2 regions of the Variimorphobacter sp. HTMS_6 genome follow, and region 2 is predicted to be linked to the other one. Evidence: predicted binding sites of a transcription regulator. Region 2 holds the regulator's gene; the other holds the start of a gene.

Region 1 (16,391 bases), 1.7 Mb from region 2:
ACTTTACTAATATTATAACATCCATAAAAAGCTCCTTTTCCAATCGATGTTATCGTATCAGGTATTATAACCGTTTTCAATAAAGTGTTATCTTCAAAAGCATATTGGCTTATTGATGTTACTTTTACTCCGTTAATGGATATTGGTATTGATAAAGTTGAATTAGAACCGTTATATCCCATAATTGTTCCTGTATGTATATCAAATACAAAGGAAGTAGCAGTATCAATGTACGGAGCAGTTGTAATTGACGCTATGTTTGTCGGTTGGCTCGAGGTTTTTAATCCGATTGATTTACTATTCGTTGTAGTGACTACACAGTAGTAATATTTTGTCCCAACACCACCTAAGACAGGAGTATAACTCGTACCTTTTGCTCCAGTTATCGCAATACCACCCGATGTTGATTTAGTGTTATTAACATACCACTGATAAGTAAGGGTTCCTACTCCCCTAACTGCTGCAGATATCTTTAAAGCTTGCACTGTTTTACCTTGTCTATAGGTTGCATCTGCTGGGTTTGCTTTAATATATGGTCTATATGTTTGGTCTGCATAGAATACCGCAGTATCCGTATCAAATGCATTTTTTCCAAGAATCACTGAGGAATTAGGTAGAAGAACAGCATTTATATAATTCGAATAGAATGCTTCTTCTCCTATGTTCTTAATATTTTTTGACATTTTTATTGAGCTTAAATTACAACGGTAAAATGCCCTGTTCCCTATTGTTTTAACACTATCAGGTATCATTACACTTTTCAAAGTATATTTCCAAGAAAATGCCTCTCCTTTGATAGCGGTTACAGACACACCATTTATCGTTGAGGGTATTACCAAATTATTATCATCCCCTGTATAATCAACAATGGTACCCGTGATAAGATCAAACGCGATAGAAGTAGCAGAATCGATATAGGGATTTGTAGTAATTGCTGCAGCCTGAGAGACTTTGTTTGCTGTTTTAGATGATATTGATTGATTATTTGTTACAGTTACTACGCAATAATAATATTTTGTACCGACGCCTCTTAAAACCGGGGTATAGCTTGAATGAGTTGCACCCGCAATTAATACACCACCAGTTGTCAAATTCGTTGTATTAGAATACCACTGGTAAGAAAGAGTTCCCGCTCCTGCAACACGTGCACTAATATTCAAAGGTTTCACAGTTTTACCTTGTGTATAGGTTGCACTTGATGGATTTGTACTTATGATTGGCTTATATGTTAAATCCGCATAATAAATAGTTATGTAAGAATCGAAAGCGTTAGTTCCTAGGCTGATCGATGATTTAGGCAATACAACACTATCAATGTCATTTCCGTAAAATGCATTATCCCCAATACTTTTAATATTTTTTGACATCGTTAATGAACTAATACTACAACGAGAAAATGCACTATCCCCTATCGTAGTAACACTGTCTGGTATTGTGACATTCTTCAATTTATAATTAAAATAAAATGCCTCATCAACGATTGTAGTTACTGACACCCCATTTATCGTTGAGGGAATTACCAAAATCTCATCATCCCCTGTATATCCGGTAATTGTACCTGAAGTTAGATCAAAATCAATAGAAGTTGCCGAATCTCGGTAAGGATTTGTTGTAATAGAAGCAACTAGAGAGGTTTGTTTTGCAGATTTCGTTACGGTAGCGTTATTATTGGTTGTAGTTACCACACAATAATAATACTTTGTGCCTACCCCACCTAAAACCGGAGTATAGGTTGCACTGGTTGCACCCGCTATCGAAACACCACCGCTTGGTAAATTCTTAGTATTGGAATACCATTGATAAGAAAGAGTTCCCACTCCTGCCACGCTCGCGCGAACATTCAACGGAACTACTGATTTACCTTGTGTATAGGTTGCACTTTGTGGGTTCGTATTTATGATTGGCTTATATGTTTGATCAGCGTAATAAACCGGTGTTAAATCATCAAATGAGGAATTTCCCAAAATAACCGTTGATTTTTGAAAAAGTACATAATCTATGTTATTAAAATAAAATGCATGATCCCCTATCGCACTGATATTTTTTGACATAGTTAACGAATTGATACTACAGAAAGAAAATGCATAACTCCCAATTGTAGTAACACTGTCCGGAATCGTTACACTTACTAATGTATCCTTATTCTTGAATGCATCATCCCCGATGGCTGTTACCGCCACTCCATTAATAGTTGAGGGTATTACCAAATCACTATCATTACCCATATACCATGTAATCGTGCCGGTATTGGTATCAAAAACGATACCGGTAGATGGGTCTGTCACCGTAGCCGCTTCTGCTTTTGATGTGCTTTGTAATAAAAGGACTAAAAAAACAGCAAACATTGCGAATAGTTTAATCCATATTCTTTTCATAATCATACTCCTCTTTCGTATTCTAATGATTTTATATTTACATTTATATCCTTGTTTATCAGTAAGAATATGGTACCATAAAATGCTATAAAATGGAATATAATTAAATTATTATTTATTGATGCTCCATGAATTAAAACATTTAATAACTAAAGACTAATTTTAAAGGATTAATTTCTATAACATAGTATCCTCTTTATTTCTCAAACCTTTATATCAAAGTTTCCAATCATCTTTATTATTGAGAATATACTGATTTTTCTTCCCTTATAAACTACTTTTATGTTAACATATGGATTAGAATCAGTTCAAGTTAATGCTTATATCTATTGGAAACAGAAAGAGAGGAATTATCATGGCATTTAAATTTCTGCATAATAATTTTAATGTAAAAGACTTAGAGAAATCACTTCAATTTTATGATGAAGCGTTAAGATTAAAAGAGGTAAAACGTATTGTTCCGGATTCCGGTGAATTTATCATTGTTTTCTTAAGTGACGGGTCTACCACCCACCAGCTAGAATTAACCTGGCTGAGGGATTTTGACAGAGCATATAATCTTGGAGATAATGAATTTCATTTAGCTCTGAAAGCTGAGAATTATGAGCAAGCTCACAAGAATCATCAAGAGATGGGATGTATCTGTTATGAAAACCAAGCGATGGGAATTTATTTTATCAGTGACCCAGACGGATATTGGATTGAAATTATTCCAGCAAAGTAAATGATTTAACGTGATGACGACTAAGATATATTCTTTAAGTTATTGTTGATTATACTATAAAACGGAACAATGTTAATTTCTGAAACATTAGTTGAGCGATACCTCCAAGCAATGCATTACAGGAATTTAACTTCGTTCCGTTTCTCTTTTAGAGCATGAAGTATAAGTTTCTAGTACATCATATTTAATATAGAAGTTTATTATCTGTTTTTTTATCTACTTTTATAAACCAGATGATAAACCTCTAATTAATTAAAGTTAGATGATGTCATAGTTTCATCTGCTTCTTATTCCCGTTGAATACTTTCTCTACAATAAGTATTTCTTCTTTTCCGACACATTCCAAACCCTCAAAATCCAATCGAATCATATATGGCATATAATCAATAATACGAAGAAAGCTGTCACAATTAAAATTTGAATTATAATAATTTAGAATGGAGCTTAATGCTGTACCATGAGTTCCAACTATAATAGATTCTCCTTGGTGCGTATGTAAGATTTCTTTCATTACTTCTATATTCCTTCGTTGAACCATTCCGATGGATTCGCCGTCTTCTTCATGAAACTCTAGGTCTTCCCACCTTTTATGAAACATATTCATATTATTGGCATTAAGTCCTGCCTTACGTTCTCGAAGCCTTTCATCGGTATGCAGGGTCACACTCTTACTTTCAACACATTTTCGAATCGTCTCCATGCTGCGGTAATATGGGCTTGAAATCGCAAAATCTAAGGTAATGTTTTTCAATGCCTCTACAACTTTCTTACTATCATGAATGCCTTCTTCCGTCAACGGTCTGCTTCTGTCATCCTCCCAGCCATGCTCCGGTTGTGCATGCCTTACAAAATAGATATGTGTCAATGTATTTACCTCCTGTAACAATCAATTCTTTCAAACTAATTAATAATATTATAACTGACTTCCACCTATCTTTCAAATGTATCTGGATAATTTATATTCTTCCCACCAAAATACAAATAGCGTGTGAACTATAATCCATTATGAGACTTAATTGCCGCCATAAGCGGAAACCTATCAACATCGTCTCTTCAATTGAATTATACATTCACACGCTATCTGTTTATAACTTTATAATCATCTGTAACATACTATCAGATCTTTGCTACATCCACTAAAGTGATATCGCTGTTGTCACTTTCCATACTCGCTATTAACGCTGCTGCCGTATCGATTGCGGTGAAACAGGTTACACCGGTCTCGATAGATAGACGACGAATGATGAAGCCATCTCTGGTCTTATCACGTCCCTGTGTAGGCGTATTGATAACCATATCAATCTTGTGGCTTAAGATTAAGTCAATGATGTTCGGACTTTCTGCATCTATCTTCTCCACAAGCGTTGCAGCCACCCCACCATCTCTTAATGCTTCCAGTGTTCCCTCTGTTGCATAAATCTCATATCCAAGAGCAACCAATCTTCTACCAAGGTCAACAGCTTCTTCTCTATCCGCTTTATTCACCGTCATAATCATCTTCTTATGCTTTGGAAGATTTACACCGGAACCTAAGAAGGCTTTATATAATGCTTCATGGTAGGTCTTTGCAATACCAAGGCATTCACCGGTGGATTTCATCTCCGGTCCTAAGCTGGTTTCTGCACCGCGTAATTTCTCAAAGGAGAATACCGGCATCTTAATTGCGATATATTGTGACTCCGGCCATAATCCTGGTGTATATCCAAGGGATTTTATTTTCTCACCTAAGATAACTTTAGTTGCAATATCCACGATCGGTAATGCGGTTACCTTACTGATATATGGTACGGTACGGCTGGAACGAGGATTTACTTCGATTACATAAACCTCTTCATTATATACAATAAACTGAATGTTAATTAAGCCAACTACATGGAGGGAATTCGCAAGTTTCTTCGTGTAATCAACGATATCCGCTTTCACCTTTTCACTCACATTCTGAGTGGGGTATACGGAGATACTGTCACCGGAGTGGATACCAGCTCGCTCGATATGCTCCATGATACCGGGAATTAAGATATCTTCTCCGTCGCATACCGCATCTACTTCTACTTCCATACCCATCAGATATTTATCAACCAGAATAGGATGTTCCTGCAATGTCATATTGATAATTCTCATGAATTCAACGATATCGCTATCGCTCACCGCAATCTGCATGCCCTGACCGCCAAGTACGTAGGATGGACGTACCAGAACCGGATATCCAAGCTCATTTGCCGCAGCAAGTGCTTCTTCGGTGGTGTATATGGTTTTTCCTGCCGGTCTTGGAATACCACATTGTTCAAGAATCTGATCAAATAGCTCTCTATCCTCTGCTGCGTCCACGTCCGCTGCTGAGGTTCCGAGTATCGGAACACCCATCTTTAATAATGCTTCCGTCAGTTTAATTGCAGTTTGTCCACCAAACTGTACTACTGCACCATCCGGTTGCTCGATGTCTACGATATTCTCTACATCCTCAGGAGTTAATGGTTCGAAGTAAAGCTTATCTGCAATATCAAAGTCGGTACTTACTGTCTCAGGATTATTATTTACGATAATGGTTTCGCATCCGCTCTTTGATAATGCCCATACACTGTGTACGGAGCAGTAGTCAAATTCGATACCCTGTCCTATACGGATTGGGCCAGAACCGAGAACCATGATTTTCTTTCTGCCACTCGTCTTCTCCACTTCATTGAAGCTGCCAAATGAGGAGTAGTAATATGGTGTTGCTGCATCAAACTCTGCTGCACAGGTATCAACCATCTTATAGCCAGCCACGATACCGTTTTCCTTACGTATAGCCTTTATCTCTGCTGCAGGCTTACCTGTAAGCTCAGAGATAACACGATCCGGGTATCCAATACGTTTAGCCTGCGCCAATAATTCAACAGTAAGGGGAGCCGATTGAAGTTCTTGTTCCATCTCCACAAGAATTGCAATTTTATCGATAAACCAGAGATCAATCTTTGTTATTTCATGAATTTCATCATAAGTAATTCCTCTACGAATTGCTTCTGCGATAACAAAGAGACGTCTGTCATCTACTAGATGTAATTCGGAGCGAATCTCCTCCAAAGTTTTCTCTTCATAATTTCCGTATTTTAAGCTGTAGATATTCTGTTCTAAGGAACGAAGTGCCTTCATAAGCGCTGCTTCGAAGTTGTTGCTGATGGACATAACCTCTCCCGTTGCCTTCATCTGAGTGGTTAATAATCTCTTCGCAGTAATGAACTTATCAAATGGCCACTTTGGAATCTTCACTACACAGTAGTCAAGGGTCGGCTCAAAGCTTGCATATGTCTTCTGTGTAACTGCATTCTGGATTTCATCCAGATTAAAGCCTAGTGCGATTTTAGCAGCAACCTTAGCAATCGGATAACCGGTAGCTTTCGATGCAAGTGCAGAAGAACGACTAACACGTGGATTTACTTCGATTACTGCATATTCAAAGGTATCCGGGTGAAGTGCATATTGAACGTTACATCCACCGGTAATCCCCAACTCTGTAATGATGTTCAATGCAGAAGTACGTAACATCTGATATTCTTTATCACCAAGCGTCTGAGAAGGAGCCACTACAATACTGTCACCGGTATGTACACCAACCGGGTCGAGGTTCTCCATATTACATACAGTAATACAGTTACCTGCACTGTCACGCATTACTTCATATTCGATTTCTTTCCAACCTGCGATACAACGCTCAATCAGACACTGACCAACACGGCTCAAACGAAGTCCATTTGTACAGATATCTTCAAGCTCCTCCTGGGATGCTGCGATACCGCCACCGCTACCACCCATCGTATATGCCGGGCGAACAACAACCGGATAACCGATTGAGTCTGCAAATATAACCGCTTCACCAACCGTAGTTACTACCGTACTTGCGGTACAAGGCTCACCAATCTTCTCCATGGTGGTCTTAAATTCAAGACGATCCTCTGCCTTTTTAATGGTTAAGGAGGTTGTACCGATTAATCGAACATTCTGTTCATCTAGAAAGCCTGATTCTTCGAGCTCCATTGCAATATTCAAAGCTGCTTGGCCACCGAGTGTAGGCAATACGCTATCCGGTCTTTCCTTCAATATAATTCTTTTTACAAAATCAGGTGTTAAAGGCTCGATATATACGATATCCGCAATCTCTTTGTCCGTCATGATTGTTGCAGGATTGGAGTTAACAAGAACAACTTCGATACCTTCTTCCTTTAAGGAACGGCAAGCCTGTGTACCTGCGTAGTCAAATTCTGCCGCCGAACCGATAATGATCGGACCGGAGCCGATAACCAATACTTTTTTAATACTCTCTATTCTCGGCATTATCCCTGTACCTCCATCATATTAATAAACTCGTCGAAAAGGAACTCACTGTCCATCGGACCTGCACAAGCTTCCGGATGGAACTGAACAGAAAATACATTCTTACCAAGGTAGTGCATACCTTCTACTGTCTTATCATTAACATTAACAAAGCTTACTTCTGCCACTTCCGCGCTCAAGCTGTCGCCCTTAACCATATATCCGTGATTTTGAGTGGATATGTAAACTCTGCCGGTATTTAAATCTTTCACCGGATGGTTTGCTCCACGATGACCATATTTCATTTTCTCTGTATCTCCACCGTTTGCAAGCGCCAATAACTGATGGCCAAGGCAGATTGCAAAAATCGGTACATTACTATCAAACATATTCTTAACTTCTGCGATAATCTCTGTACATTCCTTCGGATCTCCAGGTCCATTGGATAACATAATACCATCCGGATTGTTCTTTATTACTTCCTCCGCTTTTGTAAAAGCAGGATATATCGTAACCTCACACCCTCTTTTCGCTAAGCATCTAGGAATATTATTCTTTAAACCGTAATCCATAAGCGCAACCTTATATTTTGTTTCGCCTATTGCAGGGATTACTTTCACATCCTTTGTTGTGGTTTTCATAACAACCTTTTCAACCTTATACTGTTGAATACGTTCCTGTACTTCTTCTAAATTATAATTTTCGTTCGTTGTAATCATACCGTTCATAGTACCTTTATTTCTGAGCAGCTTAACCAGTGCTCTGGTATCAATTCCGGCGATTCCGGGGATATCATTTCTCTCTAAAAAGCTTTGAATGCTCTCTTCATTTCGGAAATTACTAGGCATTCTTGATAATTCTCTTACTATGAAACCATCAAGCCATGGCTGATGTGATTCCATATCCTCGTAACATATACCATAATTACCAATCAAAGGATATGTCATAACTACACTTTGACCTGCATAAGAAGGGTCTGTCAATACTTCGAGATAACCTGTCATACCGGTGTTAAAAACAATCTCACTGATAATCTCCCGTTTAGCTCCAATACTCTCTCCCGCAAAGACATTACCATCCTCAAGAATTAAGAACGCTTTCATTATATCCTCCATTCCGCCGATTTCTCGGCATATATTTAAGCATGAAAATTATTAATTTTCTTGCATATTTATCAATTAGTTACCGAATTTGTGCAAAAAAAAAGAATACTAGCCCATACTGGAGACATTCATCCCCAAATATCTATTCTTAATTTTTATAAATTTTACATGTATAAATATTCATTTCTCTAAGCATTTTTATGATTGTAGCATATCTATTTTGAAATAGCAAGAGGTTTTAAAAAATTTATTAATTATATATATTAATGATATATATTATCAAATATGCAAGTAGTTATTCTTATCCTAATTCACATTTTTAAACAAACAACATAAGTTGGTAATAAAATGAGCGAATTGAGGTCAAAATCATGAATTCCTTTCATAATCCTCAAAACCAGTACAAAGCAATTCCAAATTTAAAAGTATATCCAACCCAGATGGAGACACAATCACTCGGACGATATCGTGTACGTTGTACTACTGCCGGAGAGATTCCGATAGCGAATGCAACCGTTACTATCACCGCACAAAACGAACCAAATAACGTTCTGGAACGTTTAGTTACAAATGACGATGGACTTACTGGGGAGGTGGAGCTCGCCACTCCCCCATTAGACTACAGTCAGGAGCCAAATCAACCTAGACCTTTTGCTAATTACGATGTCCGGGTTGAAGCACCGAACTATGAGGTGCTTTTGTATAATGGCGTTGAAGTATTTCCTGATGTAACCGCCGAGCAGGAATCGATCATGACCCCAATCGAGCAAACACCTGGAGAACGCATCTATAACATTGATGCCAACACTCTATATGGTGTATATCCACCCAAAATCCCCGAGAGCGAAATCAAACCCACAGGCGAATCCGGAGAAATCGTATTAAACCGTGTTGTTGTTCCGGAATATGTTATTGTACATGATGGTGTACCTTCTTCCAGCGCTCAGGATTACTATGTCAGGTTTCGAGATTATATTAAAAATGTAGCCTCCAGTGAAATCTACTCCACCTGGCCGGAAAGTACTATTTATGCAAATGTCTTGGCAATCCTATCCTTTACTCTAAATCGTGTCTATACGGAATGGTATCGCAATCAAGGTTATAACTATACAATCACTTCCTCAACCGCATATGATCACAAATGGACACGAGGAAGAAACATATTTGCAAACATAAGCTTTATTGTAGACTCAGTATTTGTCAATTATATCTCAAGGCCGGGTGTAAGGCAGCCTTTATTAACGCAGTACTGTGACGGGCAAAGAGTACAGTGCCCAAGATGGATGACGCAATGGGGCTCTAAAAGTTTAGGTGATCAAGGCTATACCGCGATACAGATTCTACGAAACTTCTATGGTAATGATGTATTTATAAATACCGCAGCTGAAGTATCCGGTGTCCCTAGTTCCTGGCCGGGTGCCAACTTATCAACCGGGTCAAATGGAGAAAATGTAAGAATCATTCAACAACAGCTTAATCGTATTGCACAGGTTTACACTGCTATCCCCACTATAGTTGTTGACGGTCAATACGGTCCAAGAACAACTGCTGCTGTTAGAGCATTCCAAAACATTTTCAGTTTACCCGCAACAGGCGTGGTTGATCGCGCCACCTGGTACAAAATCTCACAAATCTTTGTTGCTATAACAAGAATAGCAGAACTCTAATCACACCTTCCTATTTAAATCATATTTTATAATAAGCGATAAACGAGGTGACGAAATGAATCCTTACTACTACAATAAGAACAAGTATAAAGCCATAAAGGTATATCCGACACAAATGAGCACCCAATCACTCGGGAGGATACGGGCACGTGTTATGGGCGCCGGGATGGTTCCGATTGAAAATGCTACAGTTACAATATCAACCACAGGAACACCAGAGCAACAAATCGCAGAGGTTAGAACCAACTCCTCGGGCCTAACCGAGATTATTGAGGTTCCTGCACCTCCCCTGGAATTTAGCCAACAACCCTCGGATCAACAACCATACGCTAATTACCGAATTAATATGTCCGCATCCGGTTTTGAACCAGTAGTAGTGCAAAATGCTGAGGTAATGCCAAATGTAACCGCGTTACAGGATGCAACTCTGCGACCCGAAGAACCGCAAGCACAGCCCGATCTCTATGTAGTTCCACCTCATACCTTATTCGGTGATTACCCACCCAAAATAGCGGAGGCTGAGATAAAACCAACCGGAGAATCAGGTGAAATTGTCCTTAACAGAGTAGTAGTCCCCGAATTCGTTATTGTACACGATGGTCCTCCAACCGACCGATCCGCTAGAGATCATTATGTTCGCTTTAGAGATTATATTAAAAATGTAGCCTCCAGCGAAATCTATTCCACCTGGCCGGAATCCACCATAACCGCCAATGTCCTTGCTATCTTATCCTTTACACTCAATCGTGTATTTACAGAATGGTACCGAAATCAGGGATTTAATTTTACTATCACCTCTTCCACCGCATTTGATCATAAATGGATTCCCGGTAGAAACATCTACGATAACATAGGATTAATCGTAGACAGTATATTTAATAATTATTTATCCAGACCCAATGTTAAGCAACCCATTTTGACACAGTACTGTGATGGAAACAGAGTGCAATGCCCGAACTGGATGACACAGTGGGGATCCAAGCAATTGGGCGATCAGGGGCAATCTGCAATTGAAATTCTGCGACATTTTTATGGAAACTCCATTTATATCAATACGGCCACCGAAGTGTCAGGGGTTCCCTCCTCCTGGCCGGGTTCAAACCTAACCATAGGTTCCTCTGGTGCTAATGTGAGAACCATCCAGGAACAACTTAATAAAATTTCAGAAAAGTATCCTGCAATACCTACAGTTGCAGTAAACGGTCAATTCAATAACCAAACCGCTGAATCCGTTAAAGCCTTTCAACAAATCTTTGATTTGCCTGCCAACGGAATCGTAGACTTCCCCACCTGGTACAAATTATCCGGCATCTATGTTGCAGTTACCCGAATGGCTGAACTGTGATTTTCATGTATGTATACCGTATATGATGTATACCGTACGGAAAGGAGAACCCTTACGGTGACAGAACTATAATGACCCATAACATATTTCATTCAAAAAGGACCAACACAAAATCCCTTGAAAGCGATTTAATGTTGGTCTTTTATTAAAATAATGTAATTTGTGTCTGAGTTGCCATTCCTTTTACCTGAATAAATGCCTGTCGAACAGGTGGAATCAATAATATTATTATCGTTGCGATTGCTTCCGGTACGATATAAGTTGCATTATATCCTAAGGAATAGATAATTGGATTCATACCCTTTGGAGTGTACATACTAAAGAACACAAATCCGGAGATTACATGGCTGATATATCTACCGAATACGCCTAGTACATATCCTTTAATTAATCCATTCTTTGATTTTGAAAATACTCCACTCAAACCTAAGCAACCGAATGCGATCGGGTAGTCTAATAACATTTGTACCGGATGCAGAATGGTAGGACCTAAAATCAGATTAATAAAACCATAAGCGATACCGGTAAGTACTCCGGCCTTGGTACCATATAGATAGCCAATCAAAGCAATAAACAGCATACTGAATAATGTGATAGATCCACCAAATGGCAGTTTCGCAAAGGTGATGAACGAAGTAACCACGGCTAATGTTACCGCCATTGCAGAAAATGCTAGCTGCTGAACTCTAATTTTTGACTTACTGTTTGAAAACGCAGCCATCGCGATAAATAAGATAGCCACAACAACAAAGAGTGCTATATTACCCGCTAGTGTAGGTGTGTAATAGGTTTCTGCGCCGGAACCTTCTTTCGTTGTTAAAAAATTCAAAATATCTTGAAACATAAAAAAACCTCCTTATGATTGCTTCGGAGGGGGCCACTTGAAATGCTTCCTTCCGCCGGTATTATCCGGATCAAGTAGTAAGGGTCAGTATGTAGTACAACATACCTCTCAGCCTGGGCTCCCCTAGCAAAATATATCATTTTATTTTGTCTCAGCTATCATAACGGATAAACCAAAGGATGTCAATAGGAGTATCCGAAGAAAATGAGAGGGCAGACAAAAATCATTTGCCTACCCTCTTAATTAATTGATTTAAAATAATGATTTTATTACATCATACCCATTCCAGGTGCGCCTGCAGGCATTGCCGGCTCATCCTTCTTGATATTTGCAACAACGGATTCTGTTGTTAATAAAGTGGATGCAACACTAGTTGCGTTCTGAAGCGCGCTTCTTGTAACCTTAGTAGGATCCAGAATACCTGCTTCTACCATATCAACATATTTCTCAGTTAAAGCATTGAAGCCAACGCCCTGTTTGCTAGCCTTTACCTTACTGATTACTACAGAACCTTCTAAGCCTGCATTGTATACGATGCTGTATAAAGGAGCATCAAGTGCTTTAAGAATAATATTTGCACCAGTTTTCTCGTCACCGTCTAATTTTGCAGCTAATTTAGAAACTTCCTTAGATGCGTGGATATATGCGGAACCACCGCCTGCAACGATACCTTCTTCCACTGCCGCTCTGGTAGCTGCAAGAGCATCTTCCATACGAAGCTTGTTTTCTTTCATTTCAGTTTCTGTTGCAGCACCAACTCTGATTACTGCTACACCACCAGCAAGCTTAGCAAGTCTCTCCTGTAATTTCTCTTTATCAAATTCAGAGGTAGTTTCTTCAATCTGAGCTTTGATCTGGCCAATTCTTGTAGTGATATCAGCTTTATCACCTTCACCATCAACAATAATGGTGTTTTCCTTCTGAACCTTAACTGATTTTGCACGACCAAGCTGCTCTATAGTAGCTTCTTTTAAGTCAAGACCTAATTCATCAGAAATAACTGTACCGCCAGTTAAGATAGCGATATCCTGAAGCATCGCTTTTCTTCTGTCACCATAGCCAGGAGCTTTTACTGCAACAGCAACGAATGTACCTCTTAATTTATTAAGAACTAAAGTTGTAAGAGCTTCACCCTCGACATCTTCAGCGATTATTAATAATCTTGAACCAGTCTGAACAATCTGCTCTAGTACAGGAAGGATTTCCTGAATGTTTGAGATCTTCTTATCCGTGATTAAGATATATGGATTCTCAAGGGTTGCTTCCATTTTATCCATATCGGTACACATATAAGCGGAAAGATATCCACGATCAAACTGCATACCTTCCACAAGATCAAGCTCAGTCTTCATGGTTTTAGATTCTTCGATTGTGATAACACCATCATTTGATACTTTTTCCATCGCATCAGCAACTAACTGACCAACTTCATCATCACCTGCAGAGATTGCTGCAACTCTTGCAATCTGCTCCTTACCCTTTAAGGAAGAGCTCATTGTTAAAATTGCTTCTACAGCAACATCAGTTGCTTTCTTCATACCCTTTCTAAGGATAATAGGGTTAGCGCCTGCTGCTAAGTTCTTCATACCCTCGGTAATCATAGCCTGTGCAAGAACAGTTGCTGTAGTTGTACCATCACCTGCTACATCATTTGTCTTGGTAGCAACTTCTTTCACTAACTGAGCACCCATATTCTCAAAAGGATCATCCAACTCAATTTCCTTTGCAATTGTAACACCATCATTCGTAATCAAAGGTGCACCGAAAGATTTATCAAGAACTACATTTCTTCCCTTAGGTCCAAGGGTTACTTTAACGGTATTTGCTAATTTATTCGCGCCGATTTCAAGCGCTGCTCTGGCTTCTGCGCCATATTTAATTTCTTTAGCCATGTTGTGTTTCCTCCATTCTATTCTTCTACAACTGCAACGATATCATTCTGCTTAACGACGATGAACTCTTCATCCTCCAATTTCACTTCAGTTCCCGCATATTTGGAGTAAATAACCTTGTCGCCAACTTTAACCTGCATCACAACTTCTTTTCCATCAACGATTCCGCCAGGACCAACAGCGATAACTTCTGCCTGCTGAGGTTTTTCTTTTGCTTGGCCGGGTAACACAATGCCTGACTTTGTTGTCTCTTCAGCAACTAATTGCTTCAATACTACCTTATCTCCTAAAGGTACAAGTTTCATGTTAAAATTCCTCCTTAATTAATTATTACTAAATTTTTCAAGGGAACCACAAACTCGGATAGTAATCCGTATTTGTTACGTGATAGAATTCCACGGTGTGCATTAATCGTGAATCTCACATTACCCTTAGCTTAAGAATTATTAGCACTCCATGTGGTCGAGTGCTAACTTTGATTATTATATTAGTAAATTTGCTTTTATAATGCAACTTCATTTCCATTAAAATATCATAGCAAATTTAGTAATTTCTCTCTCATACTCTTAATATCTCGCGATATCTCATTTTTTCTCATTTTTATGTTGATTTCACTGCTATCTTCTGTTCACACCCCATGAAATCTGTTATTCCATATGACTGATCCATTCGTTTAATGTAATGTTGCATCGAAGTCAAAATAGATTAATTTCACATATATAAAAGGCGCAAGAAAAAGTTATCACCTAACGGCAATAACTTTTTCAATTTCATACATACTAATTAAGTATATTCTTTATCAGTCATAATATACCATGTTTGACAAAGTTTAATAAATTTAAGCAATTACGTGAGCTTTTTAACTTCATTGTTAAGGGTTTATAGTATACTATTTGTCTTTTGCATGGATCTGGGTAATGCATCCTTGGCATTCTTCCAGGGTTCGTCTGCATAACGATAGTCAAATTTATTGATGAACCATTCTAAATCATCCCTTACTCTTTTCATATTGTCCAAGTAAAGAGTATTTAACTCCGTGATAAAACTTGATAATTCGTCACCTTTTAGATTGGTAGGAGCTTCTTTATAGAGCATTTTATAATGCTCAGAACAAAAGCCCTTTGATCCCTTGAATTTTTCCCGAAAGTCATGATCTGTATGATAAAGATGAAAGATTGTAGCAAGGTAACGTTGAAATGTTGTTTCTATCTTATCACAAACAAAGCAACTGTGTTCTATTGTATCTAAAAAATCAACTACGGGAGATTCCTCTGCCTTCTTACGAAACAGTGAGGTGGCAGAAATCTTGGTTCCTGAATGTTTTTCAACCATCTGGATCGTATTATCCATGTGTGATTTTAACATCAATGCCAATCCCAATCGATTTTGATTCTGATATAGCTGATTAAGGTGCTTCTCACAAAATCCCATACGCGAAGTCGCCCCCCTTATATCATCTTCCATATAACTAGGACCCATAGTATATTCTACCGCATCCGTCTCCAACTTTTTTTTCATTGCACACAGAGGACATTCGCATTCCGATTCAAAAGCTTCATTCACCGGGATAGTATATAATTTTTCTTTCAAAGTAGATACCCGCCTTTATCTTAGCAATTAATTCTTTTGATCCTTTATCAAATCCTTAATTTCTCTTGCCTTTTGCTTGATGCGCTCATTGGCATCTTTGGAAATCAATACTCTGGATATCCATCTGCCGGCTTCATCAAACTTTCCAATTTTTCTAGCTAATTCCGCCATTAATAACGTAATGGTAGTTTCATCCATTCCACACATCGGAAAATCTTCTTTACTGAAGGCTTCTCCAAAGCCTGCATAGGCTTTTGATAAGAAATCCTCTTCTTCTACTCTTAATTCTTCGATTGCTTGTTGATAATTCGGGAAATCCTGTGGTAAATTTTCTGATTTTCCTCTGATGACCCAGGCTGTTTTTAAGCAGGTATATGCTCGTTCCGAAATCTTTGATTTCTTTACAATTGCATTTACTAATGCCAACTTATGTCTGGATATTGCATCATCATAGGTAAATATATTACCGGTTTCCTTCAATCCTCTGAAGTTTGCCGAAATATTCGTTTTGATTAAATTAGACTGCGCTGAGGATACATATTTAAAAAAGCGATTTAATGC
Region 2 (16,391 bases):
ATTAGCAAAGATCTTAAGATGAAACAAAAGAATGATAAACCTCAGATTCTTATCTATCATACCCATGCTCATGAAACATATGCCGACAGTAGAACCGGTAAAATGGATGATACGGTTGTGGGAGTAGGAGATGTATTAACGGATATTCTGGAAAATACTTATCATTACAATGTGATTCATGATAAAACTGGTTATGATATTGTAAACGGTGTGCTGGATCGAAGCAGGGCGTACAACCAAGCAGAAGATGGGTTGGAAAACATAACAAAACAGTATCCATCAATTGAGGTAGTAATTGATTTACATAGGGACTCCGGCGCAGCTCGAAATGTTACAATTAATGGGAAGAAGACCGCTCAAGTAATGCTCTTTAATGGATTGAGCAGGGATAAAGACGGACCGATCAAAAGATTACCGAATCCCTATCTTCAGAGTAATCTCGCCTTTAGCCTTCAGACGCAGCTAAAAGCAAGAGAATTGTTTCCTGGGTTATTTGTAAAAAATTATTTAAAGAATTATCGTTATAATATGCAGATACGTCCGAAGACTCTGCTTGTCGAACTTGGAACACAAAATAATTCTTTGCAATCCGCAAAGAATGCAATGGAACCCTTAGCGAAGGTTTTGGATACCATACTTCAAGGTAAGTAAATGCTACCGCATTGTCTTGCCACTGAGTTATCGTTGTGTTATAATCATACAGATAAAATGCATTGTTATATACGCAGGAGGATTGACATGGCCTTAGACCAAAGTAAAATCAGAAATTTTTGTATTATTGCTCATATAGATCACGGTAAATCAACACTTGCTGACCGTATTATTGAGATGACCGGATTGCTCACCAGTCGAGAGATGCAGGCACAGGTGCTAGACAATATGGATTTGGAGAGAGAAAGAGGTATCACCATCAAAGCACAGACGATTCGTACCGTCTACAAGGCTAATGATGGGGAAGAGTACATCTTTAACTTAATTGATACCCCCGGGCATGTGGACTTTAACTATGAGGTATCCCGAAGCCTGGCTGCCTGTGAAGGAGCGATTCTTGTTGTAGATGCAGCTCAGGGCATCGAAGCGCAGACCTTGGCAAATGTATATCTGGCACTGGATCATAATCTTGATATTATGCCGGTGATTAATAAAGTTGATTTGCCAAGTGCAGACCCACAACGTGTTATTGCTGAGATAGAAGATGTAATCGGCTTAGAAGCGCAAGATGCACCATTGGTTTCTGCAAAAACGGGTCTAAATGTGGAACAGGTATTGGAGCAGATTGTAGCAAAGATTCCTGCACCCAACGGAGATCGTAATGCCCCTCTTCAGGCTCTGATCTTCGATTCAATCTATGATTCCTATAAGGGTGTTATCGTATTCTGTCGTGTGAAAGAGGGAACTATTCGAAAGGGAACCGAGATTCGCATGATGGCAACTGGTGCAACCGCGGAAGTAGTTGAGCTTGGAATATTTGGACCGGGACAATTCATTCCGACCGAAGAATTATCCGCCGGAATGGTTGGTTATGTAACAGCCAGCTTGAAGAATGTAAAGGATACCCGTGTGGGAGATACCTTAACTGATCATAAGCGTCCTTGTGCTGAACCCCTTCCCGGTTATAAAAAAGTACATCCGATGGTTTACTGCGGTATGTACCCGGCTGACGGTTCAAAATACGGCGATTTACGTGATGCATTAGAGAAGCTTCAGTTAAATGATGCAGCATTACAATTTGAACCGGAGACTTCGATTGCGTTAGGTTTTGGTTACCGATGTGGTTTCCTTGGATTATTGCATCTGGAAATCATTCAGGAAAGACTGGAACGTGAATATAATCTCGATCTTGTAACAACCGCGCCAAGTGTTATCTATAAGGTTCATAAATCAGATGGTGAAGTGATTGAAATTACCAACCCTACCAATCTACCGGATCCTTCTGAGATTGCCTTCTTAGAAGAGCCGATGGTATCCGCTGAGATCATGGTAACGACAGAGTTTGTAGGTTCCATCATGAGCTTATGCCAGGAACGAAGAGGAATTTATCTTGGCATGGAATATATTGAACAGACCAGAGCGCTTTTAAAATACGAATTGCCACTGAATGAAATTATTTATGATTTCTTTGATGCTCTAAAATCCAGATCGAAAGGATATGCTTCCTTTGATTATGAATTAAAAGATTATGTACAGTCAGAACTAGTGAAGCTGGATATCTTAATCAACAAAGAGGAAGTGGATGCATTAACCTTTATCGTTCATGCGGAAAGTGCTTATGAACGCGGAAGAAAAATGTGTGAGAAGTTAAAGGAAGAGATACCTAGACAGCTCTTTGAAATCCCGATCCAGGCAGCGATCGGAAGTAAAGTAATTGCTCGTGAGACCGTAAAGGCGATGCGTAAGGATGTACTTGCAAAATGCTACGGCGGTGATATCACCCGTAAGAAGAAGCTTCTTGAGAAGCAAAAAGAAGGTAAGAAGAGAATGCGTCAGGTTGGTAATGTAGAGATTCCGCAGAAGGCATTCATGAGCGTTCTAAAATTGGATGAGGATTAGAGTACACGCTTATCCATTTAGTAATTAAAATTTTGTTTCTGGATAATGACAGGCAATCGAATAACTCAATTAATGAATAGATTAATTGGTAAAGTAGATTTCATATGTTTAAGTTAATATAGGGACAATATAAAGTAGGCTGTTTGCGTATTTGTATTCTATAAGTGATGTGGTAAAATAATAATTATCATTCAAACACTTTGGAGTACGAGATACGAAACAGCCTTTCTAATATAATAAGGGTGATATCTGAGCTGGATTATAAGGTTACAGTTCACGAGTAATGAGTCTTCGCACCAGAAAAAAGCAGAATGAGTAATGAGACTTTGCATCAGAGAAAAACAGAATGAGTAATGAGTCTTTGCATAAGAAGAAAACAGAATGAGTAATGAGACTTTGTATCAGAGGAAAATAGAATGAGTAATGAGTCTTTGTACCAGATGGAAATAGAATGGCTAATGAGACTTTGTATCAGGGAGAAAAAACAATGAATAATCAGTATGTGTCACAGGGAGAAAGTAAAGTGAATATAGAGCTTATACCACATGAAAAAAGGAATAAGAAGAAAATACGTGACCTAGGAATCTATATACACATCCCTTTTTGTGCGAAAAAATGTGACTATTGTGATTTCTTATCCGCTCCCTGTACGGACAAGGAGATGAAGGAATATTTTGAAGCACTTTACGTAGAGATTGAGCAATACCGTGGACAAATGAATTCCTATGTGGTTCCGACCATATTTATTGGTGGCGGAACCCCGTCCGTTGTTGCATCTTCTTATATAGAAAGAACTCTGATTTTAGTAGGAGAGATATTTCACATTGATAGGTCCAGATTGGAAGCAACAATAGAGATAAATCCGGGTACCGTAACGAAGGAGAAGCTGAAAAGCTATCAAAAAGCCGGTATTAACCGAATCAGTTTTGGCTTGCAATCTACGAATAACGAGGAACTTAAAGTATTAGGAAGGATTCATACCTTTGAACAATTTGAGCAAAATTATCTTCTTGCCAGAGAATTAGGGTTTACAAATATCAATATCGATTTAATGTCGGCACTTCCCGGACAAACCTGTGAAAGCTGGGAGAGGACGTTAAATCAAGTATTACAACTAAATCCAGAGCATATCTCTGCCTATAGCCTGATCATAGAAGAAGGGACCAAATTCTATGATATGTATAGTGAAAGGGCAGAGAGTCACGAACTTTTACCGGATGAAGAAACGGATCGACAGATATACCACCGAACAAAGGAATTACTAATAAATAGTGGCTATCATCGCTATGAAATATCGAATTATTCAAAACCGGGCTATGAATGCAGGCATAATCTGTCCTACTGGATCGGTATAGAGTATTTAGGATTGGGACTTGGTGCTTCCTCCTATATGGACGGAGCTAGGTTCTCGAATGTAGATGAATTAGGAAGGTATATTCAGATATGTAATCATAAAACTGATGTCAATATAATAGAAAGAATAGATGAAAAGAGTGGTAAAGAAGAAAAAAATAGTGAGAAGATAATAGAGAAAGCTACGAGCTCCTTTGAAATAAATGATAACAAACTCTTTAATCATAAGAACGATATGTTATTAAATCTTCACAAAGATTACCACATTCTCAAAAAAGAAGAGCGGATGGAGGAATTCATGTTTTTGGGTTTAAGAGTCTGCGCAGGAATTGGTAAGAGTGATTTTTGTAATCGCTTCCGGATGCCAATTGAAGAGATATACGGTACAACACTGGAAGCGTTAACTACGAAGAAGCTGATTGTCAACGAAGGGGATAATATTAAGTTGACTGAGTATGGTGTAGATATCAGTAATTATGTACTTGCTGAGTTCTTGTTAGATTGATATTGATACGGAGGAGAAAATGAGAAAATATTCAGTTTTATTAATGTCATGTGTATTAACATTATTAATAGTGTTTGGATTGCAGTCATCACTTTTTGTGATAAGAACGGATATTGGAGTTTCAGGAATTATAATATTGGCAATATTATTTGTTTTATCTGTTCTATCCATGATTTGTACTAGATTGACCTTACGTTCCCGCGAAAAACAGTCTCCTTACACTCCTATATTCTTGATCGGAACGGGAATTCTTCTTTTTATTACAAATATGATTAATTTAGGAAGATTTTTATTTGTAGTTAATATTAATATAATGGGCGAAGTACTCATGTTTACATTTTTTATGACAGGAGCAATCGTATATTATATCTGGTTTTGGTATAGGAATAGTTTATGGCTTCTGCTAATAGCCGGTAATTCTCATACTGCAGCATTTTCACAGATAAAATACCTCATTCCCAAGGAATATAAAGTTGAGTTTTGTATTATTAATGCGATATTGGGATTGTCAATCTATGCTTTTATGATTTATCGATTTTGGAGAAGGTACAAGCTGGAAAAATAGTCTTACATAATTGATACAAAAAGAGATATGAATAAGATTACATTACTCCAATATACTAATCAATAACGCAAACTTATCATGTGATAATTCTAGAACTTCTTGTCATGATATGCGCCAATAATCAAAGAAAATTACTTGGTATGATTGTGAAAACATTAGAATAGGAGTATATAATGGAACGTAAATCGAATGAAGTTATAAAAAATGAGGTACGAAATGGGAATATACGAGGAATATTAAGAGCAGATTTATCTGCGCAAGAACAAATAAAGGAAGAAATTCTAATGGATGGGAATGAGTTGGCGAGTCAACCGGCAACAAACCGAGCTATTAAAGTAACCCCAACCGTTGATTTGCAAAAGGATTCCTTGAGTTAGTGAATAGGAATGAGCGGATGCACAAGAGGATATAAAAACAATCGATTGTGCATCCGCTCGTTTTTTATTTCATAATTCTACTTATAAAATATAATGAGATAATGTACTAAAGATAAAGCTTATAATTTTAAATTTTTCAAAAACCATACCAACTAAAAGTGCCAGTATGAGAATTCTGATCCCTTTATGATGACTATGCCCTACTGAAAACAATATTAACAGTACAATTGCAAAAATTACATTTAGTAGCTCTGTTACACATTGTTCGAAAAAAATATAGCTGTAAAAACGATATCCCAATGTAAATAACACTGCAACCGGTAAAGAAGCAATTATATCTGAAAAACAACCATTTCCTTTGCCATACCATATAATCCAGGCACAAATTGAGGATGTAAATGCGAATATAATCCAGTATAAAATTACGGAAGTTGAGTAAAAGCCACATATAAAACGGCTGTAAAGATAGTAACCAGACAACATGGCAAGAAAAAAACAAGTGTTATTAATCATGGCATATAGAGGGGTATAACTATACATTGCAATAATAGTTGCGATAAAAATCCATATTCCCAGGCTTGTAGTTATGTATGATATACAATGAATGAATGCCCCATATACTCCAGCATTGCTTGCAACGGTATCACTATATTTTGAGATAATTCCAAATATAAATCCAAACAATACGATAGTAATAAAAAATATGACTATATTTCTTTTTTTGATGTGATGCGCAGGTTCTCTAATCGCATTTAATTTTTCTTTCATTGGATGTTTCTCCTAAATAATCTATTATAGTGTTCGGTGTGAATTCACACGCATTATTTTCAAAATCATCTTACATCATATCTCATAATTTTTCCATACCGTAAAGAGGTATTATTTAGTTCGTTCTAATTTTATGTAATCATATTCTCTTTATATTGTTGGATCGTGCGATTCATTTTACCAAGGATAGATATTATGTATCTTTGAAGAATTCTCCAGTTTAGAATTAGTTTCTTCTTATATAATAACTTGTAAAAGCACTAGATTAGAGAATGATTAAAATTCGTGATTTCATCACAATAAATTTATAAAATGCCTTGACAAAAGAAATGGGTAGTGATATTTTATATATAGAAATTAGCACTCTACTTGATTGAGTGCTAACAATACAAACGAAGGTGTCTTATACGAAGAGGAATTGAGGGCTGGTTATGCAAGAGTTGGATGAGCGAAAACTTAAGATTTTGCAAGCTATTATTCGTAATTATCTGGAGACCGGTGAACCGGTCGGTTCAAGAACCATTTCAAAATATACCGATTTAAACCTTAGTTCCGCAACAATACGGAATGAGATGGCTGATTTGGAGGAACTCGGATTTATTATTCAACCTCATACTTCAGCAGGACGCATACCTTCCGATAAAGGATATCGGTTATATGTTGATATGCTATTGCAGAATAAGGTTCAGGAAGTAGATAATATGAGAGAAATCTTAATCCAGAAGGCAGACCGTCTTGAGAATCTTCTTCAACAGGTAGCGAAGTTACTTGCAGTAAATACACAATATACAACTTTGGTTACGACACCTCAATATAAGAAAAAAGTTAAATTCATACAGCTTACGGAGATGGATGAGAATCAGTTGCTTGCCGTAATCGTATTTGAACGTAATATTGTAAAGAATAAAATTATCAATATTACGACCACACTAAGTAAAGAAACTTTGCTAAAGCTTAATATTATAATTAATACATTTTTACAGGGCTTGGATTTAGGTGAGATTACGTTGCCGGTGATATCACAGATGAAGGATCAGGCAGGAGATAATCGCAATCTGGTAAATGATATTTTAGATGCGATTATGCAGGCAGTGTCCGAGGAAGATGATTTTGAGATGTATACCTCGGGAACCACCAATATCTTAAAGTACCCGGAATTAAGTGATAAAGAAAAAGCAAGCGATCTGCTCTATACACTAGAAGAAAAGAAAGCACTTTCTGATTTTATTCAGGATAAGATGGAAGATGAGGAAAGCAGAGGAATTCAGGTGTTTATCGGCGATGAGACTCCGGTAGAATCAATGAAAGAGTGTTCCGTTGTTACCGCGACCTATGAGATTGAAGAAGGAGTATATGGTAAAGTTGGTATCATCGGACCCAAACGAATGGATTATAAGAAGGTGGTTAGTACCTTACAATCCCTGATGCAACAGCTGGATGATATATTTAAAAAAGAATAATTGACGTTGACCATGAGAAAGGTGGTTTATAAACGGTGGAAGATATGGATAAAACTATAGAAGTTATGAAAGCAGCGATGGAAAAGGAGAAAGTGATGAAAGACAATTCGAATGAAACAATTGCAAACGAAGTTGGCGATGAGAATATCAATGATATTTTAAATGACAATGTAGTTGAGGAAACAGATGAGATACTTGAGGGTGAGGTTGAAACCGATGGAGAAGCTAATCCCCAAGCGGATGATGCAACAAGTGAAGGAAAAGCAGACAAAGGTGTAAAATCATTTTTCAAAAACAATAAGTCAAAGGAATTATCAGCAAAAGATCAAAAGATCGAAGAGTTAACAGATCGACTGATGAGAAATATGGCAGAGTTTGATAACTTCCGTAAACGTTCTGAAAAAGAAAAATCAGCCATGTATGACATGGGTGTGAAAAGCATCATAGAGAAGATCCTTCCCATCGTTGATAATTTTGAAAGAGGTTTTAGTACCATAACCGAGAAGGATAAGGAAAGTGCCTTTGCTCAAGGAATTGAGATGATATATAAGCAGCTAATAACCGCGCTTGATGAGATTGGGTTAAAGCCGATTGAAGCAGTGGGAAAAGAATTTGACCCGAACCTGCATAATGCAGTAATGCACGGGGAGGATGACAGCTTAGCTGAGAATATCATATCGGACGAATTCCAAAAGGGTTATATATATCGTGATATGGTGGTTCGCCACAGCATGGTTAAGGTAGTTAATTAATTCATATACACATGATTCAAGCAGGAATTACGAATGAATCAAAAACATTTTTAATCAATTACATGTTAACAAATTATAAGAAATATAGGAGGAATTGAACATGGGTAAAATAATTGGTATTGACTTAGGTACAACAAATTCATGTGTAGCCGTTATGGAAGGCGGAAAACCGGTTGTCATCGCAAATACAGAGGGTGCAAGAACTACACCATCCGTAGTAGCATTTACTAAAACAGGAGAGCGTCTGGTAGGTGAGCCTGCAAAGCGTCAGGCAGTTACAAATTCCGATAAGACTATTTCATCCATAAAGAGACACATGGGTACCGATTTCAGAATAAATATCGATGATAAGAGATATTCTCCACAGGAGATCTCTGCAATGGTTCTTCAGAAATTAAAGGCAGATGCAGAAAGCTACTTAGGCGAGAAGGTTACAGAAGCAGTTATCACTGTTCCTGCATACTTCAACGATGCGCAAAGACAGGCAACAAAGGATGCGGGTAAGATAGCAGGTCTTGATGTTAAGAGAATTATCAACGAGCCTACGGCAGCAGCATTAGCTTATGGTCTTGATAATGAGCATGAGCAAAAAATCATGGTATATGATTTAGGTGGTGGTACTTTCGACGTATCTATCATCGATATCGGTGACGGTGTTATTGAAGTTTTAGCAACCTCCGGTGATAACAGACTTGGTGGTGATGACTTCGATGATAAGATTACAAGATTCATGATTGAAGAATTCAAGAAATCTGATGGTGTTGATTTATCCACGGATAAAATGGCTCTTCAGAGATTAAAGGAAGCAGCAGAAAAGGCGAAGAAGGAATTATCTTCTTCTACAACAACAAACATTAACCTTCCTTTCATTACTGCAACCGCAGAAGGACCAAAGCATTTTGATTTAAACTTAACTCGAGCAAAATTCGATGAGTTAACTCATGATTTAGTAGAAAGAACTGTAATTCCGGTTCAGAATGCACTTCGTGATGCAGGATTAAACGCTTCCGATGTTAAGAAAGTATTATTAGTTGGTGGTTCTACTCGTATTCCTGCAGTACAGGATAAAGTAAGACAATTAACCGGTCAGGAACCTTCTAAAACATTAAATCCGGATGAATGTGTTGCAATCGGTGCTTCCATCCAGGGTGGTAAATTAGCAGGCGATGCTGGTGCAGGTGATATTCTTCTTCTTGACGTAACTCCATTGTCATTATCAATCGAGACTCTTGGTGGAGTAGCTACAAAGTTAATCGAGAGAAATACGACTATCCCTACTAAGAAAAGTCAGGTATTCTCTACAGCAGCTGATAACCAGACAGCAGTTGATATCAACGTAGTACAGGGTGAAAGACAATTTGCAAAGGATAACAAGAGCCTTGGACAATTCCGTCTGGATGGTATCCCTCCAGCAAGAAGAGGAATTCCTCAGGTCGAAGTTACCTTTGATATCGATGCGAATGGTATCGTAAATGTTTCTGCTAAGGATCTTGGAACAGGTAAGGAACAGCACATTACCATTACAGCTGGATCCAACCTCTCCGACTCTGATATTGATAAGGCTGTTAAGGAAGCAGCTGAGTTTGAAGCTCAGGATAAGATTCGTAAGGAAGCAGTAGATGTAAGAAATGATGCAGACTCCATGATATTCCAGACGGAGAAGGCTTTAACAGAAGCTGGTGACAAGATTGATGCGGATGCAAAAGCAACGGTAGAAGCAGATCTTACAAGATTAAAAGAATTAGTTGAAAAATCCAATCCTGAGGTTATGTCCGAGGGTGAGGTTGAAGACATCAAAGCAGCGAAAGAAAAATTAATGACCGACGCACAGGCATTATTTGCTAAGTTATATGAGCAAAGCGGAGCAGCAGGTGCAGGCCCTGATATGTCAGGTGCAGGTGCAGGTGCTGGTACAGGAAATGCTGGCGGAAACAATGATGATGTTGTGGATGGAGATTACCGCGAGGTATAATTCATTGTAGGGGCATACCCATTGTAAAGTGAAAAGAGAAATTCCGGTCACAGAATGGAGTTTCTTCCATATTAATAAATTGAGGCATAAGGCGGTCAGGATTGACTGCCTATTTGCCGATTTACACAAACCAACAAAAGGGTAAGACATACATTGTTAGTATGAAAGGTGAAGGAAAGATGGCAGATAAACGCGATTATTATGAGGTCTTAGGTGTCAATAGGACAGCGACGGATGATGAATTAAAAAAGGCGTATAGACAGATGGCTAAGAAATACCATCCCGATACCAATCCGGGGGACAAAGAGGCAGAGGCAAAATTCAAAGAAGCTTCCGAAGCCTATGCTGTACTTAGCGATGCGGATAAGCGCAGACAATATGATCAGTTCGGGCACGCAGCTTTTGAAGGCGGAGCAGGTGGAGGTGCCGGTGGCTTCGGCTTTGAGGGAATGGATATGGGAGATATCTTCGGGGATATCTTTGGAGATCTATTTGGTGGCGGACGTTCCAGACGTGCGAATAACGGTCCTATGCAGGGCGCTAATCTACGTACATCTGTCAGAATTACATTTGATGAAGCGGTATTTGGTACAGAGAAGGAATTGGAATTAACATTAAAGGATGAGTGTGGAACCTGCCACGGCTCTGGAGCAAAACCGGGAACATCATCCGATACCTGTCACAAATGTGGTGGTAAAGGTCAAGTGGTTTATACACAGCAATCCCTGTTTGGTATGGTTCGTAATGTTCAGACTTGTCCTGATTGTAAGGGAACCGGTAAGATAATTAAAGAAAAATGTCCGGATTGCTATGGCTCTGGCTACATTAGCAGCAAAAAGAAAATTAAAGTTACCATTCCGGCAGGTATTGATATCGGTCAGAGTGTTAGAATCAGAGGAAAAGGTGAACCGGGTACAAATGGTGGACCAAGAGGAGACTTACTTGTTGAAGTAGATGTAAGTAGACATCCGATCTTCCAACGTCAGGATTATGATATCTACTCAACCGCTCCGATTTCCTATGCAACAGCTGTTCTTGGCGGTGATGTAAGAATTAGTACCGTAGACGGTGATGTTCTTTATACCGTTAAACCGGGAACTCAGACTGATACAAGAGTTCGCCTTCGTGAAAAGGGTGTGCCGAGTCTTCGTAATAAAGCGGTACGTGGAGATCACTATGTAACTTTAGTGGTGCAGATACCATCGGGACTCAATTCAGAGCAGAAAGATCTTTTGCGAAAGTTCGATGATGCCATGAATGGAAAAACAACACCGGAAGCTCCTGAAGGTGATAAAGAAAAAGGAAAGAAAAAATTCTGGAAATAAACGATAAGACTTAAAGGCAAAAGACATTAAGGTCAAGGACTTTAAAACTAAGGACTTTTAAAACCACAAATTTTGGTATCCTTATTACGTCTTCGATGAATTCGCTGTGTTTCACTAATGGAGTTGTCATATAGTTATAGCAGGGTCAAAAAGGCGAAAACTCCTCGCTTCGCTCGTCAGACATTCAATTTTTTGACCCTATACTATATTCCAACTCCATAAGTGAAAACATCAGCTCTTTCATAGGCGAGTAATAAGGATATCAAATTTGTGGTTTCCTTTCGTTCGTGGATTATAAATGGCTTTTAAGTTAAATGGTTTTTCACTTTAATTTTTAATATGGTTTATTCATAAAATTTTTCCTCACCGAAGGGAAAAAAGGATGATTGTTTGTGATGTTTCAGTTGGTCATTGATTAGAGGAAGTTATATATTTGATATTTCTTGCTTCGAGTTTAGTTGAATAAAGAGAGTAATAATGATACGAATAAGCGGTAGTAATAAGTGGTAGAATTATGTAATAGAAATATCTAAGTGAAATACTGAATGAAATACCTAAGTGAAATACTGAGTGGAACAAACTAGTATTGTAAGGACTATTATGATATTAAGAAATGTTAATTGGTTTTATTGAGTAATGGGATTATGGTTTTTTACTATTTATATATGATTAAAATACGATTACACCCCAAATTTGTGCTGACGCCCAAATTCGCGGGTATTAGTAGCCTGGAGGAATAATATGAAGTGGACGAAATTCACCTTGGAGACAACGACGGAAGCAGTTGATCTTGTGAGTGATTTGTTAAATGATCTTGGGATTGAAGGAATTGAGGTTAGTGATAATCTTGGTATTTCGGAAGAGGACAAGAAAAAGATGTTTATAGACATCCTTCCTGAGCTTGAAGAGGATGATGGTTCTGCAACCGTAAGCTTTTATATTGATACGGAGCAAGATTCTGAGCAGGTTTTAAACAGTGTGAAAGAAGGACTGAAAGAGATGTCTGCTTATGTCTCGGTCGGTAGTGGTGAGATTACGATATCCGAGACAGAGGATAAGGACTGGGTGAATAATTGGAAGGAATTTTTTAAGCCTTTTCGTGTGGATGATACCATCGTCATAAAGCCGACCTGGGAAGAGCTTACGGATGTGAAAGAAGATGATTTGGTCATTGAGATAGACCCGGGAACTTCCTTTGGAACCGGAGCACATGAAACAACAAAACTTTGTATTATTGGCATGAAAAAGCATATCAAGCCGGAGTCTGTAGTTTTGGATGCAGGTAGCGGAAGTGGTATACTATCAATTATTGCAAAGAAGTTGGGTGCAAAAGAAGTCATGGGAATTGATATTGACGAGAATGCGACTAATGCTGCGATGGAAAATGCCCAAGTGAATAAACTATCTTTACAAGAGGGTAATTTAACCTTTGTCACAGGTAATATGATTGAGGACGATGGAATTCGAACAAGCCTAGGTGAGGAAAAGTACGATATGGTGGTTGCGAATATTCTTGCAGACGTTATAATCCCGCTGTCCGATGTTATCGGTGAGAATTTGAAACCAGGTGGCATCTTCATTAGCTCGGGTATTATTAATATGAAAGAAGAAGCAGTTCGAAATGCACTTGAAAAAAATCATTTTTCGATTCTTGAAGTAAACAGAATGGGAGACTGGGTATCCTTTGTTACTAAAAAATAATTTTATTGTTATAATCTACAATATAAAAATTGTGATGAAATAATCTGATTCGGATACAATAATATCAGACCTGAAATCAAGGTGAAAAGTAATACATTTTCCATATAATTATTATTTCATGTGGTGAAATAGGTTTAGATGAAAGGTATGGTATTATTATGAGTAGAAATAAAAGCTTCATGCCGGAAGATGAAAAAGAAGAAATTGCAAAGAATTGGGTGTGTATAATAAAGTGAAGCAAAACGGATGGGGCGAAGTTTCCTCTAAGGATTGCGGTAATATCGTAAAAAAGGCATTCGAAAAAACAGAAAAGTACGGGTTGAAAAAGTAATATTAATGTTTCTATCTGAAATGTAATCGAGTGATAGCTGCGCTGGTTACATTTCTTTTTTTAAAATGTTATTGAACATATGTTCTGAATCATATATAATACTTATGGGAAATGTCACATATGCTATCTGTGCAGGAAGGTAATTCAACCGTTACATAAGGTGTTCTTGCGTACATTAACTATTACAAGGAGAAAATCATGCATCGTTTTTATGTAAATACGAATCAAATTAATGGCAGCACAATTACAATTGAAGGTCAGGATGTAAATCATATAAAGAATGTACTACGAATGAAGCAGGGTGAGGAAATTGTAATTTGTAATGGACACGGAAAAGATTGTTATTGTATAATTAGTAAGGTATCTGACAGTGAGATTTTGGCAGATATTCAGTCGGAACAAGACACCGGAACAGAATTAAAGACAAAAATCACACTTTTTCAAGGACTTCCAAAGAAGGATAAGATGGAGCTCATCATTCAAAAAGCGGTTGAGCTGGGTATATATGAAATCGTACCGGTGATGACGAAGCGTGTTGTAGTGAAGCTGGAAGATAAGAAAAAAGAAGCGAAGAAACTAGAGCGCTGGCAGGCAATTGCAGAAGGAGCAGCAAAGCAATCCGGGAGAGGAATTATTCCGAAGATCCTGCCGGTACAAACGTATAAAGAAGCATTAAAAAATGCATCCAATATGAGCATTGGAATTATTCCTTATGAAAATGCAAAAGGAATGCAATATACCAGAGAAGTTATAGACAATCTGTCACGTCATTCCTCCATCGCAGTGTTTATCGGACCGGAGGGTGGTTTTGAAGATGGGGAAATAGAGCAGGCTACCCAACAGGATATCATTCCGATAACCCTGGGAAGGAGAATTCTGCGTACAGAGACGGCAGGACTTTGTGTGCTGTCTATGATGGTATTAAAGTTAGAGGAGTGATGGCAGGGGTTGGTGCCTCATTTCGTTGTAAGGTAGGAGGTAGGTATTATGGAGATACAGCTTTGGAGAGAAATTCTAGACCCATATTCCTTAGCAGTTGATGAATTAGTAACGAAATTTAACCATATCATAGATGAATACAGACATGTGGGGGCGTACTCACCAATAGAGCAGGTAACAGGTAGAGTAAAAACCATTTCAAGTATTCTTGAGAAATCCCAGAAGAAAGGGATTGATTTAAAGAATTTTGAGAATACCATGGAGGATATAGCCGGTATTCGAGTTATCTGCCAGTTTGTTGAGGATATTGATAAAGTAGTTGATATCATTAAGATGAGATCGGATATGCGAATTAAGAGTGAGAAGGATTATATTAGTAACCGGAAGCAAAGTGGTTACCGTTCTTTTCATCTGATAGTGTACTATGATGTAGAAACGTTAAAAGGAAAGAAGGAACTACAGGTCGAAATTCAGATTCGCACGCTTGCGATGAATTTTTGGGCAACGATTGAACATTCTCTACAATATAAATACAAAAAGAATATGCCGGAACATATCAGAGAACGTCTGGCTTCCGCTGCTGAAGCAATATTGATATTGGATCGGGAGATGTCTGCAGTTAGAGATGAGATTATGGATGCGCAAAATTCATTTACCGTAAAAGCGAATATCGTTGCGGATATACTCACCAATATACAGAACCTGTATAAAGTTGCGAATAAGCAAGAGGTTGTTAAGATACAGGATGAGTTCTTTCGTATCTATCAGAATGGGGATCAAGAGGAGCTTAGAAAGTTCAGCGATGAACTGGATATGATATCTGCCCGATATAGAGCACAGAGCTTAAGATAAAAGTACATTAGAAATCAAGCATATTAACAGAGTTTCATTACGAAATATACTAATGGAGTGAGATAATGAATTTACCAAAATTATTTGAGGACAGAATGAGAGAACTTTTGGGGGAGGAAGAATACGAGGAGTATTTAAAGTGTTACTCAAAGCCACATTACGGTGGCTTGAGGGTAAACTCCTTAAAATCAACCCCGGAGGATTTCGAAAAGATCTGTCCTTATTCTATAAAGAGAATCCCCTGGGTGAAGAACGGATATTATTATAATACGGGAGAACAACCCTCTAAACACCCATATTACTATGCCGGATTATATTATATTCAGGAGCCGAGTGCGATGACACCGGCTAGCCTGTTACCGATTCAAAAAGGGGACAAGGTACTTGATATCTGCGCGGCTCCGGGTGGAAAGAGCACTGAGCTTGGAGCAAAGCTAGGCGGAGAAGGAGTACTGGTTTCGAATGATATCAGTAATTCGAGGGCGAAGGCTCTATTAAAAAATATTGAGTTATTTGGTATCCGTAATGCGCTAGTTGTTTCAGAGGCACCGAGTAAGCTGGCTCAATATTTCCCGGAGTATTTTGATAAAATATTAATTGATGCGCCATGTTCCGGAGAGGGAATGTTTCGTAAAAGCCCTGCTATTATGAGAAACTGGGAGCAATACGGTGTTGAATATTATAATAAACTTCAGAAGGAAATTATCCTGTTTGGAGCGTCTATGCTAAAGCCCGGTGGGTATATGCTTTATTCTACTTGTACCTTTTCTCCGGAAGAGAATGAAGGAACGATAACCTATCTTCTGGATCAATGCCCGGAGTTTCGCGTGGTTAATGCAATTCCTGATGAACAGGTACTGAAGGAACTTGGATTGTCGTTTGAAGGGTTCGATTTTGGAAAACCTGAGTGGGTAGAAGGCAGAGAAGGAAGAGAAGAGTTA

The links. The regulator HrcA, encoded in region 2, represses chaperone genes, less so after heat shock. The targets are predictions, from matches to a motif close to TGTTAGCACTCNNNNNNNNNGAGTGCTAACA.
Region 1: the regulator HrcA is predicted to act here: its motif matches at 14,685-14,715, upstream of AC6IWN_RS13465 (co-chaperone GroES).

The regions. Positions count from the first base shown of each region.
Region 1 covers NZ_AP046094.1:2,972,815-2,989,205, forward strand. The annotation lists gene AC6IWN_RS13420 (leucine-rich repeat protein) at 1-2,375, opposite strand, end outside; gene AC6IWN_RS13425 (VOC family protein) at 2,731-3,099, shown strand; gene AC6IWN_RS13430 (histidine phosphatase family protein) at 3,368-3,964, opposite strand; gene carB (carbamoyl-phosphate synthase large subunit) at 4,216-7,410, opposite strand; gene AC6IWN_RS13440 (carbamoyl phosphate synthase small subunit) at 7,410-8,492, opposite strand; gene AC6IWN_RS13445 (peptidoglycan-binding domain-containing protein) at 8,933-10,159, shown strand; gene AC6IWN_RS13450 (peptidoglycan-binding protein) at 10,275-11,504, shown strand; gene thiT (energy-coupled thiamine transporter ThiT) at 11,650-12,348, opposite strand; TPP riboswitch at 12,379-12,483, opposite strand; gene groL (chaperonin GroEL) at 12,618-14,240, opposite strand; gene AC6IWN_RS13465 (co-chaperone GroES) at 14,258-14,545, opposite strand; gene AC6IWN_RS13470 (DUF6062 family protein) at 15,120-15,830, opposite strand; gene AC6IWN_RS13475 (DUF2225 domain-containing protein) at 15,858-16,391, opposite strand, start outside.
Region 2 covers NZ_AP046094.1:1,274,806-1,291,196, forward strand. The annotation lists gene AC6IWN_RS05705 (stage II sporulation protein P) at 1-651, shown strand, start outside; gene lepA (translation elongation factor 4) at 739-2,550, shown strand; gene hemW (radical SAM family heme chaperone HemW) at 3,038-4,408, shown strand; gene AC6IWN_RS05720 (hypothetical protein) at 4,428-4,973, shown strand; gene AC6IWN_RS05725 (hypothetical protein) at 5,147-5,350, shown strand; gene AC6IWN_RS05730 (hypothetical protein) at 5,432-6,118, opposite strand; gene hrcA (heat-inducible transcriptional repressor HrcA) at 6,550-7,578, shown strand; gene grpE (nucleotide exchange factor GrpE) at 7,656-8,330, shown strand; gene dnaK (molecular chaperone DnaK) at 8,431-10,302, shown strand; gene dnaJ (molecular chaperone DnaJ) at 10,482-11,627, shown strand; gene prmA (50S ribosomal protein L11 methyltransferase) at 12,369-13,328, shown strand; gene AC6IWN_RS05760 (16S rRNA (uracil(1498)-N(3))-methyltransferase) at 13,858-14,598, shown strand; gene AC6IWN_RS05765 (GTP pyrophosphokinase) at 14,647-15,450, shown strand; gene AC6IWN_RS05770 (RsmB/NOP family class I SAM-dependent RNA methyltransferase) at 15,516-16,391, shown strand, end outside.